3 regions of the Bradyrhizobium sp. GW821-FHT12B03 genome follow, and region 1 is predicted to be linked to each of the others. Evidence: predicted binding sites of a transcription regulator. Region 1 holds the regulator's gene; each other region holds the start of a gene.
What was found. The regulator LexA, encoded in region 1, represses DNA repair genes until DNA is damaged. The targets are predictions, from matches to a motif close to TGTTCNNNNTGTGTTCNG.
Positions count from the first base shown of each region.

Region 2: the regulator LexA is predicted to act here: its motif matches at 2,387-2,404, upstream of AC1RUR_RS33940 (ATP-dependent Clp protease adaptor ClpS).
Region 3: the regulator LexA is predicted to act here: its motif matches at 2,467-2,484, upstream of AC1RUR_RS35540 (PA0069 family radical SAM protein).

Region 1 covers NZ_JBXAQU010000018.1:29,791-35,282, forward strand. Annotated here, with positions in the region: gene AC1RUR_RS28390 (ComEC/Rec2 family competence protein) at 1-861, shown strand, start outside; gene AC1RUR_RS28395 (GAF domain-containing protein) at 871-1,812, opposite strand; gene AC1RUR_RS28400 (hypothetical protein) at 2,047-2,478, opposite strand; gene AC1RUR_RS28405 (hypothetical protein) at 2,670-2,873, opposite strand; gene lexA (transcriptional repressor LexA) at 3,061-3,762, opposite strand; gene AC1RUR_RS28415 (molybdopterin molybdotransferase MoeA) at 3,939-5,150, opposite strand; gene AC1RUR_RS28420 (hypothetical protein) at 5,382-5,492, opposite strand, start outside.
Region 2 covers NZ_JBXAQU010000025.1:33,612-39,103, forward strand. Annotated here, with positions in the region: gene AC1RUR_RS33935 (tannase/feruloyl esterase family alpha/beta hydrolase) at 1-602, shown strand, start outside; gene AC1RUR_RS33940 (ATP-dependent Clp protease adaptor ClpS) at 635-2,353, opposite strand; gene AC1RUR_RS33945 (MDR family MFS transporter) at 2,465-4,078, opposite strand; gene AC1RUR_RS33950 (HlyD family secretion protein) at 4,026-5,273, opposite strand; gene AC1RUR_RS33955 (TetR/AcrR family transcriptional regulator) at 5,431-5,492, shown strand, end outside.
Region 3 covers NZ_JBXAQU010000028.1:37,758-43,249, reverse strand. Annotated here, with positions in the region: gene rnhB (ribonuclease HII) at 1-723, opposite strand, end outside; gene AC1RUR_RS35545 (VOC family protein) at 802-1,257, opposite strand; gene AC1RUR_RS35540 (PA0069 family radical SAM protein) at 1,282-2,445, opposite strand; gene AC1RUR_RS35535 (phosphoketolase family protein) at 2,656-5,043, shown strand; gene AC1RUR_RS35530 (acetate/propionate family kinase) at 5,048-5,492, shown strand, end outside.

The DNA of each region.
Region 1 (5,492 bases):
TTCGGCGTGCTCGCCAATCTCGGGGCGATGCCGGTGGTTTCGGCGCTGGTGATGCCGGCGGGACTCCTCGGATTGCTCGCGGCACCGTTCGGACTTGACGGCGTGTTCTGGTGGCTGATGGGGATCGGCATCGACTGGATGGTCGCGGTATCGCGCTGGGTGGCGGCGCTGCCGGGCGCCGTCGGCCGCATTCCGGCTTTCGGCATTGTGCCGCTGGTCGCGGCCAGTCTCGGCATCATTATCATGGGCCTGCTGCGCACGCCGCTGCGCTGGTCGGGCGCGCTGGTGCTGCTCGCTGCGATCCTCTGGGGGCTGTCGGTGCGGCAACCCGACATCCTGATCGCCGGCGACGGCCAGAGCGTCGCGGTGCGGGGCAGGGACGGGCACCTGCATCTGATCCGGGCGAGCAAGGACAGTTTTCTGCTGAAGCAGTGGCTCGCTGCCGACGCCGATCCGCGCGACGCCGGCAGCGCCTCGCTGGCCGACGGCGTATCGTGCGACGAGGCCGGCTGCGTGACGCCGCTCGCCGACGGGCGTCTGGTCACGCTGGCCTTGCGCATCGACGCGCTGGCGGACGATTGCAGCCGGGCAGCGCTGGTGGTGACGGCCCGGCCGGCGCCACCGGATTGCACGGCGATGGTGGTCGACCGGCAGCGTCTCGCCGCGCAAGGCGCGCTCGCGCTGACGCGGCGCGGCGACGGCTTTGCGGTTCAGGCGGTGAAAGCGCGCGGTACCGACCGCCCGTGGTCGCCGGCAACCGCCGGCGAGGGCGATTTCGGTACGAGCCTTGCGCCGCAGGCGGCAGCGCCGCGCAACCGGGACGCAACGCCGTCCGAGGCGGACTTGCAGGCGGACGACTGAGCGGATCGGCTACAGGTACCAGGTCAGCACGGCGTCGAGCCCGGCGGCCCCGATCACGGGCAGGGCCACCATCTGGCTCAGTCCGGCTGCGCGGGCCTCTGCGGCGGAGATCGAGCTGTCATGCGCGAGATCGTCGTTGAGTGCGGGCATGCCGGTGGCCCAGGCGCCGCCGATGCTGCCGTCGCCCCTGGCAATGGATTTGTCCGCGTAGAGCGCGGCAAGATCGGTCTGCGCGCTGCAATCGCCGGCGTGAAAGACCAGCGCTGAGCGGGCCTCGTTCGGGACCCAGATCTCGAAGCGTCGCGCAATGGGCGTTGCCTGCGCGGAGAGGAAGGTCAGCACCCAGGTCTGGTCGGTGCCGGTCCGGTAGGGCACGCCGACGCCGAGATTGATCCCGACTTCGGCAGCGTCTTCCCAGCGCAGAAAACTCCGGGCGTTGTGCAGGTCCTTGATGATCAGCGGCAGGCCCGCTTTCCAGGTGCGGCCGGGCAGGCCGAAGCCGCGCGGAAACCTGGTGTGGCGGGAGTTGAACTCGAACATCTCGGCGGTGCCATAGTAGCCGTCGACGAGCCCCATCTCGTGGGAGATGTCAGGGTCGTTGTGCCAGAGCTCGATCGCGCCGACATGCGCCTCGTCGTCGCCGCAGAACAGCACCATGACGGCCTGCAGGAATTCGCCTGAGAATACCGGCACCGCGACGCCGCAGGTGAGGCCAGCCGCGAGCGCCTGATCGGTCCGCTTGAAATAGGAGTTGGCGAACTTGGTGAGGATCACGGGGTGGCCGCTGGCCCAGGCCTTGCCGGGAAGGCCCTCGTCGTATCCGAAGCGCAAATCCTCGCTCACGGCCTTGAACGCGGACAGGCCTTCGCCGTAGAGGCCGCCGCCGAATTCCAGCCGCGTGCGCGTCCGGTCAGGCACCCAGAGTTCAACGACCCGAATGAAGGTTTTCATCGACCGTGCCCGCCGCCTCATGCCCAAGACACCAGCCGAGACAGCATCGGCCATTTGCCTGCGGAACGGGCGTTCAAAATTCAGGCAGGGCCGCGCAAACTTCGTGCGACGGGGAGGTGCGGGGCAGATCTCGGCGGACTGGATTCTCGGGACACAAACCACACCATCTCGCCGGCCACGGCCGGCGATGGCAATTTCAATCCTGGCTCCGACCCGTGGGCCGGGGGCGCTATCTCAACCGATCGGCAGGCGGGTGATCGTCGGCCTGTCGGCGATGATCTGCGGCTTGTGTTCGCGCTCGCCGACCGGCTGGGTCACCGGCAATTGCAGCACGGTCGCGCGCTGGCCTTCGACCAGCTGGGTCACCAGCACGTATTTGCCGTCGGGGAATTCGATCGCGTCGTGATGACGATCGGGAATGTGCGGATCGATCTTGCCGAACTTGCCGACGCGTGAGTTGATCGTGCGCGTCCAGATCCAGCGATTGTCGTAGCGGACGTTGTCGGCGAAGGCGAGCTCCGTTCCCGGCAGCAGGCAGACCGCGACGGACATGTCGGCCTCGGAGGCGAAGCCACGCGTCGAGGTGCCACGGAAGGTTGTCGTGACGATCGTCTCGCCGACCTCTGCGGGGCGCGTCGCGACGGCGTGCAGGCTGTAGTCACACATCGGGTGCTCCTCATTCGGAGATAGCAACCCGCGTCTCTTCCGAGGCGCAGGCCTCTATCAGAGTGGAAGCCCCCAAGCTCTGCTTGGTTGTAGGCAAATCTGCGGCTTGGGTCCGCAGGCTGCCATCACAATATCTTTTTCAAATGCATTGGGAACAAAGCCCACTCCCGTGCATTTCGCGTGCTTCTCCGTCAGCGACCAGCAGGTGCCGACCAGCCTGAATACGGCCAGACCGGTTGCGACGGCTGCGCGACGGCGTTGCGGGCATTGCGGAATTGTTCGCTGGTCATTGCCGGCGACGTCTTGCGGGAATGGTGCGATGGAGCAGCGAAGGCTTGCGACGCCGATGCTGCGATCAGCGCTATCGTGACTGTGCTCAAGACGATCTTGCGCATGGTTGTCTCCCCGGTTTGCGCACAGGCCCGCGAAGCGATGAGTGCTTCGTTGCGGCGCGCCGAGGATCTAGCGCTGGAGAGGTGGCCGGATAATCTGTGCAAAACCAGAAAGACTATCCAGCCGGAGCGGACAATCGTCCGCTCCAATTGCTCGGGTGTGGTTGCCGACTGCCGCCGCGCGGACGGTTCAGTACTTCCGGTAAAGGCCGATCAGCTTGCCCTGAATCTTCACCCGATTGGGCGGCAGGATGCGGACCTCATAGGCCGCATTGGCGGGCTCGAGCGCAATCGAGGCGCCGCGGCGGCGGAAGCGCTTCAGCGTTGCCTCCTCGTCATCGATCAGCGCCACGACGATGTCGCCGGTGTCGGCAGTCTCGTTGCGCTGGATCAGCGCCATGTCGCCGTCGAGGATGCCGGCTTCGACCATCGAATCGCCGCGCACTTCGAGCGCGTAATGCTCGCCCGAGCCGAGCATGTCAGGCGGTACGCTGATCGTGTGGCTGCGGGTCTGCAACGCTTCGATCGGCGTGCCGGCCGCGATGCGGCCCATGACAGGTACCGCGACGGGGCGCTCGCCGTCGTCCACGGGCGCGCTGGAGCTCGTTCGCACCTTGCCGAGATTGCCTTCGATGACGCTCGGCGTGAAGCCGCGACGACTGCCGGCGGCGGCCTGGAGCTCGGGCAGCTTGATGACTTCAATCGCGCGGGCGCGATTGGGCAGTCGCCGAATGAAGCCACGCTCCTCCAGTGCGGTGATCAGGCGATGGATGCCCGATTTCGAGCGCAGGTCGAGCGCGTCCTTCATCTCGTCGAAGGAGGGCGGCACGCCGCTTTCCTTCAGACGCTCACTGATGAACCGCAGAAGCTCGTATTGTTTGCGCGTTAGCATCTCGACCAAAGTCCCCCGGTTGATGTCGTTCGATTCCGAGACGTTCAATTCAGCGATAAGCCGCTAGATGCTCGAAACAAATCATGAACGGACACTATATGTTCGATACATGTTCCGCAACTGCTTAATTTACCGTGAACGCGACAAAGTTCGCGGAACGCACGTGTCCGCAGCGTTCAGACGGGCAGCAGCAGCACCTCGCAAGGCGAGCCGGCCTCGGCCTTCGGCGCGAACGGCGCGCGCACGAGAAGTGCCTGTGCCGCAGCGAGATTCGCAAGCAGCGAGGAATCCTGGTTATTGACGGGAAGGGCGACGAGCGTGCCGTCGTCGCGGCGCTCCAGGCGCGCGCGCAGATAGTCTTCGCGCTGGTCATTGGCTCCGACATCGCGGCCGAGCACGGCGCGCTCGCGACGGTGATGAATCATCTGTTGGCCCGACAGAGCGCGAATCAGAGGCACCATGAACAGGAAGGCGCACACATAGGAGGACACGGGATTGCCGGGCAGGCCGATCACGCGCATCGGCCCCAACCGCCCGTGCATCATCGGCTTGCCCGGCCGCATCGCGATCTTCCAGAACGCCATCGCGATACCTTCGTCCCTCAGCGCCTGCTGGACCAGATCGTGGTCGCCTACCGAGGCACCGCCGGTGGTGATCAGGATGTCGGCGCCGCTCTCGCGGGCACGGCGGATGCCGGCCGTGGTGGCTGCCAGCGTATCGGCGGCCACACCGAGGTCGATGGTATCTGCGCCCTCCTGGCGGGCGAGGGCGTGCAGGGCATAGCCGTTGGAATAGACGATCTGGCCGGGACCCGGCGTTGAGCCCGGCATCACCAGCTCGTCGCCGGTGGCGAGGATCGCAACCTTCGGGCGGCGACGGACGGGCAGGTGCGGGTGGTTCATCCCGGCGGTGAGGGCGAGGTCGCGCTCGGTGAGCCTGATACCCTTGCGCAGCAGCACGTCGCCTTCGCGGAAATCGACGCCGGCAGGGCGGATGTGCCGACCGGCGATAGCGGCTTCCTTGATCGTGATGTGCTTGCCCTCGGCGACCGTGTCCTCCTGGATCACGACCGCGTCCGCGCCAGCGGGAACGACGCCGCCGGTGAAGATGCGCATCGCTTGGCCGGCACCGACCGATCCCGCAAACGGCCGGCCCGCCGCGACCTCGCCGATCACCGTGAGCTGCGTGCCGACCGTGGCCGCATCGGCCGCCCGCACCGCATATCCGTCCATCGCCGACATCGCCTCCGGCGGCTGCGTACGCCGCGCCGCGATGTCGCGCGCGAGCACGCGGTGGAACGCGTCGTTGAGGCAGACCATCTCTTCGGACAACGGCTCTGCGTCCGCCAGCACCGCGGCAAGCGCGTCAGAAACCGGCATCAAGGCCACGGGAAAACTCCTGCTCGACACGTTCGGACGAATGTTCCGCGAGTCTTCTACCCGAGCGCGGGCGCAGAGGCAAAAACAGCGGCATGGCGGGATGATTCATCCCGCAGCTTCCGCCTGGTATCGAGGGGTGACGTGTCAGAACCGGCGCGGCATGGTCCGAACGACGAGAAGAACCGGCACGAGGGTGACCACGGCAATCACGAGAATGACGAGAGCCGCGGCCAGCACCGGTCAACTCCTCGCTGGTTCGTCCGGACTGACGTCAGGAGCCTTGGGGCCTTGGTCCTTGTCGGGCAGCGGATCGGCCTGCGATTTCAGGTCGGCGGCCTTGCTGATCAGTTT
Region 2 (5,492 bases), on a different contig from region 1:
CGACCGGCGGCTGGACGGCGTGGTGGCTCGGCACCGCGCCGCCGGCGCAACCGCCCGCACCGAACAACGGAATCGCGTGGATCTACGGTGCCGGCGGCATCCAATATGTGTTTGCGCGCGATCCCAAGCTCGACGTCACCACCTACAAGGTGGAGGACCACAAGGCGCGGTTGCTCGAAGTCTCCAGCCTGATGGATTCGACCGATCCCGATCTCAGCCGTTTTCGCGGGCGCGGCGGCCGGCTGATCATGCTCGAGCACATGGCCGACTACGCGCAGAGTCCCTATGCCGGCATCCGCTATTTCGAAAGCGTCGAGCGCAAGCTCGGCAAGGCGGAGACCGCGGAGTTCGCGCGGCTCTACACCGCGCCCGGCGTCGATCATGTCGGCTCCGGCGCGCCCGCCAATGTCGACATGCTGAGCGCGCTGGTCGACTGGGTCGAGAAAGGCAAGGCGCCCGGCGATCTGGAAGTCACCGAGCAGAAGGTCGAAGCGCCGTCGTTTGCGGTGGCGCGAGCGCTGCCGTTGTGCCGCTGGCCGTCCTGGCCGCACTACAAGAGCGGCCCGGTGGCGGAGGCCGCAAGCTTTACCTGCGCGCCGTAAGGTCATGCGAGCAGGGCGCCGTGGTGGTGGGTTTACCCCGCCGCCATCGCCTGTGCGCCGCCAAGCAACCGCGCATTGAGCCGGCCGCCGGAGAACAGCATGTCGTCGAGCGCCTCGTCGATGTCGGCTGACACGACGGAATTGCCCCCGTCGCGCGCGAGGCTGGCCTGCGCCAGCCGTCGCATCAATTCCTTGATGAACGCGCAGCTTGTGCCCTCGCTGCGTCGCGCAGCCTCCGCGACGACGGCGTCCTCGATCGGCAATCCCTTGCCGTAGAGCCGAACCAGCTTGCCGCGGCCGGTTTCATCAGGAAGGGGCACTTCGATGGCCTGATCGATGCGGCCGGGGCGGCCGGCGAGGGCGCCTTCGAGGTCCTCCGGCCGGTTGGTGGTCAGCACGAACAGGATGTCCGCATCCGCTTTCAGCCCGTCCATTTCGTTGAGCAACTTGTTCAGCATGGATTCTTCGCACGGCCCCATGTCGTCCCGGTCGCGGGCGATGAGATCGACATCCTCGATCACGACCATCGACGGTTGCAGCAGCCGTGCCAGGCTCATATAGGCGCCGAGCAGGCCGATTTGCTCGGCGGTGATGATCAGCGTCGTATGCCCGGGCAAATGTGTTGCAAGATAGCGGATCGTGTGGGTCTTGCCGGTTCCGGGCGGTCCGTAAAGCAAGATGCCCTTGCGGGTCGACTGGCCAAGCCGCCGCAATTGATCGCGAATGCCCACGAAATTCAGCACGTTGCGATCGAGCAGCCGCAGGGTCTGCTCCGGCAGGATCACCTCGTTGCGCGCGACTTCAGGCAATCGATGCACGGTGATGCCGCGCGAGCGTCCGCGATAGTCGGAGTCGGCATCGAGCGACAGGATCCTGCCGCGATAGGTCCGCGCGGTTTGCACGGCCTCTTCCAGTTCACCGAAGCATTGCTGGACGAGCGCTGCGCCCGCGGTGCCTGACGGCACCAGGATCTCGATCCGAATTCCGGGCTCGCGGCTGTACTCACGGTGTGCGCACAGCAGAACCGCATAGCGGAGACCATCCTGCTCGCACAGCCATAGTCCGTTATCCAGACACTTGACCGGGCTCTTCTCGCCGACGTCGACGTCGGAATACTGCAGCGGGGCAATCGCGACCGCATAGCGGCCCTCCTTGAGGAGCCGCGAAATCGACAGCGTTTCGTAGCGCTGCTCTTCGTTCAGTCCGAACAACCGGATGGCCTTGCCGAAGAGCCGATCGACCGCTGCCTGGACATCGACCCGCATGTGGCCGGGAAATTGGCGGATCGTGGTCACGAGTTTGCTGCGTGAGGTGCTGGCAAAGTGCCAATCCAGAACGTCGCAAGCAAAGTCGAAATCTTCTTCCTGTCCGCTTGGGGGCTCGTCCGATGCACGCATGCATTCGCTGCACAGCCAGACGGTGCGATTGCCAATCCGAACGGCCGTCTGTCCCTCGGGCTTGCCACAGAGTTCGCAAGACGTCTTGATCGCCTCAAGCGTGACCTGCAATCGGTGGCCGGCCGAGCCGATGGATTGTTGCGCAGATTTGAAAAGGGCTTCGGCGACGGATTGCGGATAAGGTCCGCAAACTGCCTTTTCCTTCTGCTCGATCTGAGTGATCAGCGCGGTCGCTTCACGCTCCGATTTGCCGAAAACCTGACGGAGCAGATCCACCACGAATTGGTCCGGCGTATCGTCGTCATTATGAATGACGAGCTGAGCCGGCTGGTTTTCGCTACGCATACTATTCATCACGAAAGGTCTCCGGAACAATCTATGATTGAATAGAACAAATAAGGAACATAAAAGAACGCGGCCGTCAAGCGTGACGGCTGCGACAAATTTCAATCGATGGGCGAGATCCTAATGCGCCGGCCCGCTCGCCGCCCTCACCCGCCGCGTCAGCAGCACCGCGATCGCGGCGAGCACCAGCACTGCGCCGATCACCGCGAAGGTGTCGGAATAGCCCATCACCAGCGCCTGGCGTTTCACCGTCTTGCCGAGCGCGATGATGGCCTGCTCGCGCGCGGCGTTGGGGTCGGGCACGCCGTGCGCGATGAAGTAGTCCGTCATCTGCGCGATGCGGCTGCGGACCTCCTCGCGGCCGAGCGTGACCGACTGGCCGATGATGTTGGAGTGGAACTGCTCGCGCTTGGTCATGATGGTCGCAAGCGTTGCCGTGCCGATGGCGCCGCCGAGGTTGCGGAACATGTTGCTGATGCCGGAGGCCGCGGCCGCGTCCTGCGGCGCGATGCCGCCTGACAGCACCGAGGTCAGCGGTGTCAGCACCATGGCCTGTCCCACGGCGCGGACGATGTTCGGGATCCAGAGCTGGTCGCCGGCATAGTCCGGTGACATCGCCGTGTTCATGAAGCAGCTATAGGCGAAGATCAGCAGGCCGGTGATGGCGATATACCGCGTGTCGAAGCGCTGCATCAGCTTCGGGATCAGCGGGATCAGCACGAGTTGCGGCAGGCCGGTCCAGGCCAGCACGTTGCCGATCTGCTCGGCGTTGTAGCCCTGGGCCTGGCCGAGATAGGCGGGCAGGATGTAGACAGAGCCGAACAGCGCAAAGCCGACCATGGTCATCGCGACGGTGCCGAAGCCGAAATTGCGCTGCGTCAGCAGGCGCAAGCGGATCAAGGGCTTCTCGATTCTGAGCTCGATCGCGACGAACAGCGTCAGGCTGACGGCCGCGATGACGGCCAGCTTGACGATGAAGGGCGAGGAGAACCAGTCGTCCTTGTTGCCTTCCTCGAGCACGGCCTGAAGCGCCGACAGCCCGATCGCCATGGTGAAGATGCCGGCCCAGTCGCCCTCCTTCAAAAGGCCGAGCTGCATCTTCTGTTTCTCCAGCGTGAGGTAAAGCGCGGCCACCATGGCGGCGGTCGGGATCACGTTGACGAAAAAGATCGTGCGCCAGCCGTAGGTCTCGGTGAGATAGCCGCCGATGGTCGGGCCGATCGCGGGGGCAAACGTCACGGACAGTGCAAAGATCGCGAGCCCCACCGGCTGCTGCGGCTTCGGCAGCTTGGTCAGCACCAACGTGAACGCCATCGGGATCAGCACGCCGCCGGCAAAGCCTTGCAGGCCGCGCATCGCGATCATCGACGGCAGATCATGGGTGAAGGCGCAGGCGACCGAGAACGCAGCGAACAGCGTCGCGCTCGCCAGCATGTAGCGGCGGAACGAGAACACGCGGCTGAGGTAATCGGTCAGCGGGATCACGATGATCTCGCCGATCAGATAGGACGTCGAGATCCAGGAGCCGTTGTCGGCACCGGTGCCGATGCCGCCCTCGATGTTGAGCAGCGAGGCGTTGGTGATCTGGATGTTCAGGATCGCCATGAACGAGCCGATCATGGCCGCGAGCACGGCGATCCAGGTCGCGAGGCTCGCCTGGTTGGGATCGCTGGCGGCGCGCTCAGGCGTCGCGGCCGGTGTTGCTGACGTCGAAAGTGACAGGCTGTTTGACATGGCACGATCCTCCGGAGACGAGCTTCGCTTTGGGCGTCACGGCCGCATTCGCGGCAGGTGCGGCCGAACGTGTTGCAATGGTCGGGATCACGGACATGCCGGGCCGCAGCGCGATCGCAGGTCCATGCGCGGCATCGAGTGCGATCTTGACCGGGATGCGCTGCACCACCTTGGTGAAATTGCCGGTGGCGTTGTCGGGCGGCAGCAGCGCGAATTCCTGGCCGCTGGCCGGCGCGATGGAATCGACGCGGCCGTGCACGATCTGGCCCGGGAACATGTCGACCTCGATGTCGACGGCCTGTCCGGCCTGCACGTGGGTGAGCTGCGTCTCCTTGAAATTGGCGACGACATAGGCGCCCTCGGCCGGCACGATCGACATCAGCTGCGTGCCCGCCTGCACGAACTGGCCAATGCGCAAGGAGCGGTTGCCGACGACGCCGTCGATCGGCGAGACGATCGTGGTGTAGCCGAGATTGAGCTCTGCCTGCTGCTGGATCGCCGCGGCGCGCGCGGCGGCGGCCTTGGCTTGCACGATCTCGGCCTTCAGGAGGTCGACCTGCTTCTGTGCGGAGATGAGGTTGGCGTTGTCGCGTGCGATCGCGGCGTCCGCGCCGGCGTCGCGCGCCTGCGCCTGCTGCGCATTCTGCACGCTGCCATAACCGGTTGCGGCAAGGTTGGTGTAGCGCGCGTTCTCCTGGCTTGCGAAGGTCTTCGCGGCGGTGTCGACGTCGATGGTCGCCTTGGCCGCGGCGATCACCGCCTGCTGAACCTCGAGCTGCGCCTGCTTGCTGGCCACCGTGGCATTTGCGGCAGCGACATCGGCCCTGGCCTGGTCGAGCGCGACGCGGAAATCGCGGTCGTCGATCCCAGCCAGCACCTGGCCGGCTTTCACATGCTCGTTATCTGCGACCAGCACCCGGTTGAGATAGCCGCTGACCTTCGGCGCGATGGTGGTGTTGTCGGCCTTCACATAGGCGTCATCGGTGGAGACGAGGTACTGCCCGACGGTCCAGTAATCGTAGCCGTACCAGCTCGCGCCAGCCAGCACGACGGCCGCAGCCCCCATCAGCAACAGCTTGCGAAGATTGAGTTTTTGCCGGCTGACCCGGGCCGGGGCCGCGGGCAGGACGCCTTCCAGCGCGGTTGCTGCAACGGCGGTCTGGGCGGCTGCGGATGGGGTGGTGTGGACGGTCATGGCCGGCTCCCCTGAATTAGGAAACTTGATAATTTCCAAAATGTGATTAGCTTTGGAATTGTCAATGGAATGACAGGCATCATTTAAAGTCATGGCTCGGGCGAAATCGGAAAGTGCAGGATCTTCGGCGGAATGCCGTCCGCGCGGGCGGCCGCCGGTGCGCAGCGACGAGGAGACGAAGCGGATCGTCCTCGAAACCGCGCGGCACGCCTTTGCCGG
Region 3 (5,492 bases), on a different contig from region 1:
CTCGAACAGGTCCCGCACCGGCTCGACGGTCCAGGGCATGTGCTTGGCGCGCGCCGCCGCGACCGGGGCGAAGAAGCTGCGGTGATGAATAGTGGGGCCGAGGCGGTTCAGCGCGTCGAGATGCTCGGGGACGCCGTAGCCCTTGTGCTGCTCGAAACCGTAGCCGGGGCAGTCCTGCGCCAGCGCGCACATCAGCCGGTCGCGCGTCACCTTGGCGACGATCGAGGCTGCGGCGATCGACAGCACGATGCCGTCACCGCCGATCACGGCCTCGCAGTCGCATGCCGTGTCGAGCCGGTCGCGGCCATCGACGAAGACGTGGCGGGGCTGCTCGGGCAGTGCCACCACGGCGCGCTTCAAGGCCCACAGCGACGCCCGCAGGATGTTGTCGCGGTCGATCCGCGCGGGCGATGCGACGGCGACCGAGACCTGCGCGGTGGCGCAGATCCTGTCGAACAGTTTTTCGCGCTCCTCGGCGGTCAGGCGCTTGGAATCGTCGATGCCGCGCGGGATGCGGTCCGGATCGAGAATCACCGCGGCCGCCACCACGGGACCCGCGAGCGGCCCGCGGCCGGCCTCGTCGCAGCCTGCGATCGGCCAGATGCCACGCTTGATCAGCGCGCGCTCGCGGCGAAAGCTGGCCTTCGCGGGCGCGATCTTCTTCGCATCGACCTGCTTGCGCGCGTCTTTGGCCGGCTTCTTGGCGGACTTGTCCCGAATCATGGCCGGGATCGTGCGCAAGCGGCCTCGTCTGCGCAACCGGGAACCAATCGCAATTCCCGTTATTCAGGCGGCCCTGCCTTACTCCGCCAGATGCACCCGCCGGTCCTCGCCGACCTCGATGCCGGGGGCGACGACGACCTCCCAGGGATGGCCGTCGGGATCGGCGAAATAACCGGAATAGCCGCCATAGTCGGTCTCGTGCGCGGCCTTCAGCAGCTTTGCGCCCTTGCCGAGCGCGAACGCCAGCACCGCATCGACCTCCTCGCGCGTGGCGCAATTCCAGGCGAGCGTGATGCCGCGGAAGGTGGTCGGTCTCGGTTGATCCGGCAAGGTCGCGTCGGCCGCGAGCTGATCCCAGTGAAACAGGGCAAGCACGGGACCGCCGGTCTCGTAGAACGCGACGGCCTCGCCGGTCGCCTTGAGCCGGCGCGAAAAGCCGAGCGCATCATAGAACGCGATGCTGGCACGAATGTCGCTGACGCCCAGCGTGATGACGGTGAGCCGCGGCACCGGGGGTGCTAGTTCCTTACTCATGCTACGCCTCCTCCGCTTCCTCGATCAGAACAGGCTGAGCTGATCGCCGTTCCGCTTCGGCCGCGCAAAGTGATCCGTCGTCAGCTTGGAGCGCCGCCTGTTGAGCCCGAGCCTGTCGCAGGCGATTTCGAAGCGGCGGCCGATGGTCCAGGCCATCGGTCCCGTGCCTTTCATCCGTTCGCCCCATTTGGCGTCGTAGTCGCGCCCGCCGCGCATGTCGCGGATCAGCGTGAAGACGTGGCGATAGCGGTCCGGATAGTTCGCCATCAGCCATTCGCGAAAGAGATCGCGGACCTCCAGCGGCAGACGAAGCAGCACGTAGGAGGCTTCCTTGACGCCGGCATGGGCAGCCGCGTCGAGGATGCGCTCGATCTCCGAATCGTTCAGCGCGGGGATGACGGGCGCGACCATCACGGTGGTCGGAATGCCGGCCTCCGAGAGCAGCTTCAGCGCTTCCAGCCGCTTCGGCGGCGTGGAGGCGCGCGGCTCCATGGTGCGCGCCAGCTTCGGATCGAGCGAGGTGACGGAGATCCCGACCTTGGCGAGGTTGCGCTTGGCCATCCGCGCGAGAATGTCGATATCGCGGGTGACCAGCGCCGATTTGGTGACGATGCCGACGGGATGACCGGCGCGCTCCAGCACCTCCAGAATGCCGCGCATGATTTTGCGCTCGCGCTCGATCGGCTGATAGGGATCGGTGTTGGTGCCGATCGCGATCATGCGCGGCTCGTAGCCGGGCGCAGCCAGCTCCTTCTCGAGCAGCGAAGGGGCCTCGGGCTTTGCGAACAGTTTCGACTCGAAGTCGAGCCCCGGTGACAGGCCGAGATAGGCGTGGGTCGGCCGTGCGAAGCAATAGACGCAGCCGTGCTCGCAGCCGCGATAGGGATTGATCGAGCGGTCGAAGCCGATGTCGGGGGAATCGTTGCGGGTGATCACCTTGCGCGAGGTGTCGACCGCGACCGTGGTCTTGAATGGCGGCAGCTCTTCCAGGCTCTGCCAGCCGTCGTCGAACGCGACGCGCGCCTCGGCCTCATAGCGGCCGCTGGCGTTGGATTGGGCGCCCCGCCCACGCCTGCGCTGCTTGTCGATGGCGACAGCGAGCTCGGGGAAATCAGAAGGCGCACCCGCCGGCTCGGAGGGCGCCGTGACCGGCGGGTGCTTGAGAGCATGAGAGGATGCTGGACTCATGAAGCCAAGATAGCACGCCGCAGGAACAAATCAAGAACACAAACAAAAAACATGAAAACAACCCCATGCACAGTAGAGCTGCCCAAACTTCGCGCGCCCGCCTTTGACCTCACGCAACACCGCTGTCACCACGATCTCGTTTGATGCCGCCAAGGATCGATCGTGTCGGAACTCCGTTGGTGACGATCCCAGGTGAAGGTCGGCAGGAACATGACAAATCAACAAAAATCGGCCGCCGCGAGCAGCGAGCTCGATCTCCTCGATCGCTACTGGCGCGCCGCCAACTACCTTTCCGTCGGGCAGATCTACCTGCTCGACAATCCGCTGCTGCGCGAGCCGTTGCGGCCCGAGCACGTCAAGCCGCGTTTGCTGGGACATTGGGGCACGACGCCCGGTTTGAACTTCGTCTATGCCCATCTCAACCGCGTGATCCGCGCGCAGGATCTCAGCGTGCTCTATGTCTGCGGCCCCGGCCATGGCGGCCCGGGCATGGTCGCCAATACCTATCTGGAGGGCAGCTACAGCGAGATCTATCCTGATATCGCGCGCGACAAGGACGGATTGCGCAAGCTGTTCCGGCAGTTCTCGTTCCCCGGCGGCATTCCGAGCCACGCGGCGCCGGAGACACCGGGCTCGATCCACGAGGGCGGCGAGCTCGGTTACGCGCTGGTGCACGCCTATGGCGCAGCGTTCGACAATCCCGATTTGATCGTCGCCTGCGTCGTCGGCGACGGCGAGGCCGAGACCGGCCCGCTCGCGGCGTCCTGGCACTCCAACAAGTTCCTGAACCCCGCCCATGACGGCGCGGTACTGCCGATCCTGCATCTCAATGGCTACAAGATCGCGGGCCCGACCGTGCTCGGGCGGATGCCTGACAGCGAGATCCGCGACCTGTTCCGCGGCTTCGGCCACGAGCCGCTGTTCGTCGAGGGCGACGATCCCCAATTGATGCACCGGATCATGGCGGACGCGCTCGACGTCGCGTTCGCCAGCATCCGCTCGATCCAGCAGCACGCCCGCGACGGGCGCAAGGCGGTCGAGCGGCCACGCTGGCCGATGATCGTGCTGCGCAGCCCCAAGGGCTGGACCGGTCCGAAGGAAGTCGACGGCAAGAGGGTCGAAGGGTTTTGGCGCGCGCATCAGGTGCCGGTCGCAGGCTGCCGCGAAAATCCAGCGCATCTGAAGGTGCTCGAGGACTGGATGCGCAGCTACGAGCCGGACAAACTGTTCGACGCCAGCGGCGCACTCATTCCCGAGCTTCAGGCGCTGGCGCCAGCAGGTAACAGGCGCATGGGCGCCAATCCGCACGCCAATGGGGGTCTCCTGAAGAAGGAGCTGAAGCTCCCCGACTTTCGCAGCTTTTCCGTCGAGGTGCCGCAGCCCGGCGCTGTCACGGGAGAAGCGACGCGCGAACTCGGCAAATTCTTGCGCGACGTCATTCGCCTCAACGCGCAAGAGCGCAATTTCCGCATCATGGGGCCGGACGAGACGGCGTCAAACCGGCTCGACGCCGTATTCGAGGAGACCGAGCGGGTCTGGATGGAGCCGATCGAGCCTTACGACGTGCATCTCGCCCAGGACGGCCGCGTCATGGAGGTGCTGAGCGAGCATCTCTGCCAGGGCTGGTTAGAGGGCTACCTGCTCACCGGGCGCCACGGCTTCTTCTCCTGCTACGAGGCCTTCATCCACATCGTGGATTCCATGTTCAACCAGCACGCCAAATGGCTGAAGGTGACGCGGCACCTGCCCTGGCGGCGCCCGATCGCCTCGCTCAATTATCTCCTGACCTCGCATGTCTGGCGCCAGGACCATAACGGCTTCAGCCACCAGGATCCCGGTTTCGTCGACTTCGTCGCCAACAAGAAGGCCGATATCGTCCGCATCTACTTCCCGCCGGACGCCAACACGCTGCTGTGGATCGCCGATCACTGCCTGCGGACGTACAACCGCGTCAACGTGATCGTCGCCGGCAAGCAGCCGGCGCCGCAATGGCTGTCGATGCAAGACGCCGCCACGCATTGCGATGCCGGCATCGGCATCTGGACCTGGGCCGGCACAGAGGACGCGAACAGCGAGCCCGATTTGGTGATGGCCTGCGCCGGCGACGTGCCGACGCTGGAGACGCTCGCCGCCGTGGACCTGCTGCGCAAGGCGCTGCCGGACCTGAAGATCCGCGTCGTCAACGTCGTCGACCTGATGACGCTGCAGCCGCAGGACCAGCACCCGCACGGCCTGTCCGATCGCGACTTCGACAGCCTGTTCACATCAGACAAGCCCGTGATCTTCGCCTATCACGGCTATCCTCATCTGATCCACCGGCTGACCTATAACCGCACCAACCATGCCGGCCTGCACGTCCGCGGCTTCATCGAAGAAGGCACCACGACCACGCCGTTCGATATGGTCGTGCTCAACGAGCTCGACCGCTATCACCTCGCGATCGAGGCGATCGAACGCGTACCGGGTCTCGCCACCAAGGCCGCGCAGGCGAAACAGCAATTCCGCGACAAGCTGCTCGAACACTCTCGTTATGTGCGCGAGCATGGCGAGGACATGCCTGAGATCCGCGACTGGGTCTGGCCCGGCAAGCCGGGTTAGCGCCATGCCGGCGCCAGAGGCGGTTCTCGTCCTCAACGCGGGCTCGTCGAGCATCAAGTTCGGCCTGTTCGATATCTCGGCGGCCGAGCCTGTGCTGCTCTGCAAAGGCCTGCTCGACGAGCACGAGGCCAAGCCCCGGCTCGTCGTGAAGGACCTCGCGGGCGCAGACCTGTTCGAGCAGCGGCGGGACGAAACGGATGCCGGTGGCGGTCATCTGTTCGCCGCCATGCTCGCCTTCATCGACGACCGGTTCGGCCAAGGCTGCCTGCGCGCGGTCGGCCATCGCATCGTTCATGGTGGCCCGGATTATTCAGGTCCGGTCGGGTTGACTGATGACGTCACCGCGAAGCTGGAGGCGTTGACGCCGCTGGCGCCACTGCACCAGCCGCGCTGCCTGGCGCCGGTCCGTACCATCTCCGCGATCCGGCCGGAGCTCGCGCAGATCGCCT